Regions from separate parts of the Sporosarcina thermotolerans genome, predicted to be linked through region 1. Evidence: riboswitches for the same ligand, from Rfam matches in the RefSeq annotation. Region 1 holds a riboswitch; the other holds the start of a gene.

Region 1 (3,193 bases):
CGTTGCGCCTGGATGACCGGGATTTTATTCAAATCAATGACGTTGTCTAACATGCGGACTTGGATCGTAATAAGTCGTTCCAATACGTCTGCGGGTACTGCTCGGCCAAGGTTCACGGACGACAAGTTGCATACAACAAAATCTCCAGGCTTCGAACGGGTCACGACGATATCGTCTTCAAAAGTGACCGATTCGAATTCGGTTGGACTCATGTTTTGCATGATTTCTGTACACAAATTACTGGAATACACCATACCCTTATGCTTATTTGGGTTTGTCCGGTTTACTTCATCACGGTAAAACATGAATGGCGTCCCCGTCTCAAGCTGGCTGCGCATGATCCGTTTCATGATTTCAATCGCCGGGACGGTCTCCTTTGACAATTCCGGATGGTTCACGCATTCCTCGTATTTATCGCGGAATGAACCGGCACCTTTCGTTTCATCATAATGATCCTCAAGCGAATATCCCATAACAGTCAGGACTTCATGCGGGTCGAATAAATACCAATCGCCACGCGCTTCGACTTGGTCCAGGAATAGATCCGGAAGGCAGACTCCTGTGAAAATATCATGCGCACGCAAGCGATCGTCCCCGTTGTTCAGCTTGAGGTCAAGGAAAGTGAAAATATCTTTATGCCAAACATCGAGGTAAACTGCAATTGCCCCCTGGCGCTGACCAAGCTGATCGACGCTTACCGCCGTATTGTTCAGCTGCTTGATCCACGGAAGAACGCCGCTTGAGGCACCTTTAAAACCACGGATGGAAGACCCGCGTGAACGGACTTTGCCCATGTAAACTCCAATTCCACCGCCGTATTTCGATAGATTCGCAATATCGGTATTGCTGTCATAAATGCCTTGCAGCGAATCAGCGACCGTGTCAATGAAGCAGCTCGACAGCTGACCATGCGGCTTGCCCGCATTCGCAAGCGTCGGCGTCGCGACTGTCATATACAGATTGCTCATCGCCCAATATGCTTCCGCAATTTTTTCAAGGCGATTTTCAGTTTCATTTTGCATGAGCGTCATCGCAATGATGAGCCAACGTTCTTGCGGCAATTCGACAGGCTGTTTATTGAAATCAACTGCAACATACCTGTCCATAAGTGTTTTCAATCCAATATACGTGAACAGCTTGTCCCTTTCCGGCTTCAAGAATGTTCCTACTTCATCCAATTCCTCGCGCGAATATTTTTCAATCAAAACAGATGTATACAAGCCCTTCTCAACAAGCCGCTCCACGTTATCGGCAAAATCCGTATATGCTTTTGCGCCCCTAACGCTTTCCTGGCGTGAATAAACATCTTGTAAATAAATCCTCGCAGCAACGAATGTCCAATAACCGGATGCTTCATCGATATAGCTAAGCGCCTCCAAAATCATCGCTTTCGTCCACTCAGATTTTTCTCCATCGGAATGGCGTTCCAACCATTTTAGACTCGCATCTTCTAACACCGCCAACCGTGTTTCCCCGAACTCCGCCTTTAGGCTTCCAAATATGCCCGCTACATCCATCTTTTCACGAATCAATGTCATCAAAATGATTCCTCCTTTGTGACACAATACAAAAAAGCGATGATTCCACCTCTTCGGTAGAGTCATCGCTCATGGAATTTGATTAGGAAACAGATCGGGACCTCGCCTAAATAGTGAAAGCAAAAAATACCCGCTCGCTTCCACCTCTCAACCCCCGAAGAAAGTGTCGCTTGACGATGGACGGCAGGTCTACTGGCTAACGCTTCTTCCTTCCATCTCCCCTTCCCGCGGCTTCATGCTGCAGTGGTTTTTGAGACGGTCGTCTGCGTTTACAGTTGCGGGGACAGCTCCAATTACGGATTCCCTTTTAAACCGATAACGGTACCATTCCATCGTTCGATACTATATATTGTGTCTTATGTATAACTACTACCCTAACATGTTGTGGTTTAATCGTAAATAGGTAGAAAGATATTTTAATTTACGGACTTCTCCCTATACTTCATTACTCATATATGTGATGATAAATATAAAAAGGAGGAGGGGTTCCAATGGCTGATTTAAACGCAATTATGGCTTGGACGTTTACGGAGGAAGTTGCTGTTCCAGACGAAATAAAGGATTTGCTCATTGATGGCGAAGTAGCAGAGGTTGCCTATAAAACAATTCGTGATGTGGCGGTTGTAACAAACAAACGATTTATTATCGCAGACAAGCAAGGACTGACAGGTAAAAAGGTTGAAATCTATACGATTCCTTTTAAGTCAATCAATATGTACTCCACAGAAAACGCAGGACGGATTGATTTCAACGCTGAAATTGAATTGTGGACGAAGGCAGGAAAACTTAAATTTAATCTGAATAAAAAAGTGGATGTACGTAAACTCGATAAAATCATTGCGAATGCCATTCTTTAAAAGATAGAGCCATGCAATTGCGTGGCTCTTAATCATTGGAATTGATTGGTGTCAGCGCAGTCGTTTGATCAACAAAAATAAACCCATCATACCGGCTGCCAACTCTTGATGATACATAGTTTCCATACGCTTCAAACTCCGGATTATAGACGACCCCGATAGCGCGATGGCCGATCCATTCATTGAATAAATGACGGTTTTCCTCCGTGAAAAGAATAACCTGATCTACTTCAGCGGCTGCATGCATCTGACCTTCCCATGAATTGAACTTGGCGGGTGGGACTTTCATCTTTTGTAACGGTTCGCCCCAACCTTCGCCTGCAATGACGGTTCCTTCATACGTACCGAAGCCGATGGCAAATGTGTCATCCCTTCCATACTTCTCCCGGATGAGCTGACCGACATTGATCATATCATGGTCGGCCATTGATGTTTCCGATGCATCGCCAACATGCGTGTTATGCTCCCAGATGATGATTTTGGCGTCATCGCCATGGTAGTTCAATAGTTCGCCGACCGCCTCCACCATATGCATATCGCGTATATTCCAAGAGATGGCGTCGTCCTGCATCATCGCACGATAATATGATTCGGCATTTTTCGCGACCAATGCATTCATCGTTATGTTTAGATCCTTTTCCTGATCGTTTGAATAAAGATCTTCGTGGCTACGGATGGTCGTCAGCAAGTTCGTCACTTCGCGAATGCACTCATCCGAAAAATGAAGAGTCGACAATGCGTAATGCTCAGGCATTCGGTTGTACGGCTCAAAACAGGAAAATGCTCTTCTTGCCATCT
Region 2 (3,193 bases), 110 kb from region 1:
TGCGCCGTTCATGAATGATAAAGTGAGCAAATGTCGGTGATCCGACCCCCACATGAGACGTGTCATATGTGGCACGACTAATCCGACGAAGCCGATAGTCCCTGAAACGGCGACTGCTGAGCCTGTTAATATGGAGCCTCCTAAAAGGATCATGATTTTACGGCGTTTGACGTTGACACCTAAATGATGGGCGCGTTCTTCCCCGAATAGCATTGCATTCAATTCCCTGCGGTTGAGCCAAAGGATGAAGGAGCCGATGACGACGAACGGCAGCACCATTAAAATGTAATTCCACCCTCGCATCGAAACGCTTCCAAGGAGCCAACTGATAATTTGCCGTAGTTCTTCGCCTGTGAGAGCGATCATGAGCGACAGGACCGAGCCTAAAAATGAACCGAAGATGATTCCGGTTAGAATGATTGTTTCCATTTTCATCGAGCGGTCTACGAGTTTTGCAAAGCTAATGACGAGGAACATTGTCACGGCTGCGCCTGCCATACTGAATACTGGAAGTGTATATGTGCCCAAAATTGGAATCGATAAACCAAAAAAGAGTGTCACAACAGCACCAACAGAGGCGCCGGACGACACTCCGAGGGTGTATGGATCTGCGAGCGGATTTTTCAGCAATCCTTGGAAGGCGGCTCCTGAAATTGCGAGCGATGCACCGACTAACCCAGCGAGGATGACGCGGGGCATGCGGATTTTCCATAGTATATTTGAAGCTGTTGTATCCGATGAGTCCCAAAATGTTTGAACCGGAATTTTAACGGTTCCAATTGATACACCGAGCCATACCGCCACGATAAGTGTGGCGGCGGACACGATGTAGGCAATTATTGCTTTATTCACCGAAAACCTCTGGGTAAACCGCCTTCGCTACTTCTTCCAGTCCTTCAGCAAGGCGTGGACCCGTACGGCTTGTCAAGTTTTCATCGACTTGAATGACAGCGTCTTCCTTGACGGCAGTGATATCCGCGAAGCCTGCGCGGTTTTTCACGCTTTCAACGATATCCGGAACGTAGCTGTACATAACAAGGATGACGTCAGGGTTTTGACTGACGATTTCTTCAGGGCTGATCATGACCCAGCCTTCTTCAGTAATTACGTTTTCAGCACTAATCATCTCAAGGATTTCTTGCATGAATGTGTTTTTGCCTGGTGCGTAGATAGGCGCATCGGATGTTTCGATGAAGACACGCTTCATGTACTTCGCTTTGACTTTGTCAGTTTTCGCGATTGTCTCAGCCACTTTCGCTTTCATGTCAGATACGATTGTTTCAGCTTCTTTATTCTTACCTGTTGCTTGTCCGATTGTCTCGATTGTCGTATATGTTTCATCGAAATTCGTTGCGTTCTTAACTACAAACACTGTAATGCCTGCATCGCGGATTTGTTGTAGCCCGTCAGCGCCCATGCCAAGGCCGGATTCATGTGCAAAAACAACGTCAGGGTTCATTGCCACGATTTTCTCGACATTGAACTCCTGTCCTCCAATTTTTTCTTTTTCAAGAGCTTCTGCTGGGTAATCATCAAAATCACTGACGCCAACGATTTCTTCGTTGAGGCCGAGCGCAAATAGAATTTCCGTATTGCTTGGCACCATGGAAACGATAGTTTCAGGTGCTTTATCAAGCGTGATTTCATTGCCGATTGCGTCAGTTAACGTAAGCGGGAATGCTTCTTTTGCAACATCACTTTGTGTTGTTTTTGATGCGTCGTCTTTCTTCGCATTATCCGTGCCGCATGCCGCGAGCAGGAACGTCGCAAGGATTGCTGTCAGCCATAGTTGCCAAAACTTTTTCATTCTCTTTTCCTCCTGTTTGTTCCAAATAAAAATCCCCCGTTTTGTGAACGGAGGAATGTGCTTAGTAAAAATACGGCGTGCGAAAAGAATAACTGTGCCGATTTCCACCAAACCTATCCTCGTAGGGTACGGGTGACTCATGAAGGCAGGTCTCCTGGCTCGTGCATCAAACGCATTGCCTGCGCCTTCCCGGAAGTTTTTCCAGTGGCGTTCTTGCGGCAAGACTAGCACATACAGTGGCGGGACCGCGCCGGCATTGAACCGACTTCCCTTTTAACCCCGGCGTTGACGGCGGGGCACCTTCATGTTTGGTTATGTAATTTTTGGTACGAGATTAATTATACTATAGATTTTTTTGTTGTCGAGGGGCGTTATGAGGGATTGCGGGGATTTATGCGTGAGTATTGTGATTTATGCGTGATTGTGAGGATTTATGCGTGATTTTAGGCATTTATAAGTTTTTGGGAGGATTTATGCGGGATTGCGGAATTTTATGCGTTTTTGGGCAGGATAATTACTTTTATGCAGACACTAAAAAGCCCCTCCACTGTTTGGAGGGGCAAATCGATTCGATTACATTCTTTCCGGAGCGGATACGCCGATTAGTTTCAATGCGTTTGCGATTGTTGTGCGTGTTGCAGTTATTAGAGATAGGCGTGCTTTGGACAAGTCGCGGTTTTCAGGGTCAAGCACTTTTTCCGCGTTGTAGAAGCTGTGGAATTCCGCGGCAAGCTCTTGGATATAGATTGTGATCCGGTGCGGAGCGCGCATTCTTGCTGCATCGCTTACTACCCGCGGGAAGTCGCCGATTTTCTTTAATAGCGACGATTCTTTTTCGGATTGCAATAAATTCAAATAATCCGTTGAAGCGGAAAGATCTGATTCATCCGCTTGTCGCAAAATTGATGAAATCCGAGCGTGCGCGTATTGCGCGTAGTATACAGGGTTTTCATTCGACTGCGAAATGGCAAGGTCGAGGTCGAAGTCCATCTGTGAATCGCCCGAACGCATTGCGAAGAAATAACGGACTGCGTCAAGACCTACGTCTTCAACAAGTTCGCGCAACGTGACAGCTTTCCCCGTCCGCTTGCTCATTTTGAACTTTTCGCCGTCTTTGTAAAGCTGCACCATTTGTGCAACTTCCACTTCAAGTGTGTCGCGGTTGTAGCCCAACGCTTCAATCGCTGCCTTCATACGCGGGATATAACCGTGGTGGTCAGCACCCCAGATGTTGATGAGCTTATCGAAACCGCGGCGAAGCTTGTCTTCGTGATACGCGATATCCGGCGTCAAGTACGTATATGTGCCGTCATTTTTGATAAGTACACGGTCTTTATCGTCCCCGAATGTTGTTGAGCGGAACCATGTCGCACCGTCTTCTTCGTA

What was found. A riboswitch is a leader RNA that binds a small molecule or an ion and turns the genes downstream of it on or off. The one in region 1 is predicted to bind cobalamin.
Region 2: linked by a shared signal. The riboswitch ahead of ACFPZG_RS02055 (ABC transporter substrate-binding protein) and the one ahead of ACFPZG_RS02615 (ribonucleoside-diphosphate reductase subunit alpha) in region 1 are both predicted to bind cobalamin.

What each region holds. Positions count from the first base shown of each region.
Region 1 is NZ_JBHSRM010000002.1:326,096-329,288, forward strand. Features, by position in the region: gene ACFPZG_RS02615 (ribonucleoside-diphosphate reductase subunit alpha) at 1-1,538, opposite strand, end outside; cobalamin riboswitch at 1,704-1,883, opposite strand; gene ACFPZG_RS02620 (PH domain-containing protein) at 2,030-2,395, shown strand; gene ACFPZG_RS02625 (erythromycin esterase family protein) at 2,424-3,193, opposite strand, start outside.
Region 2 is NZ_JBHSRM010000002.1:219,271-222,463, forward strand. Features, by position in the region: gene ACFPZG_RS02050 (FecCD family ABC transporter permease) at 1-852, opposite strand, end outside; gene ACFPZG_RS02055 (ABC transporter substrate-binding protein) at 845-1,807, opposite strand; cobalamin riboswitch at 1,935-2,126, opposite strand; gene argS (arginine--tRNA ligase) at 2,381-3,193, opposite strand, start outside.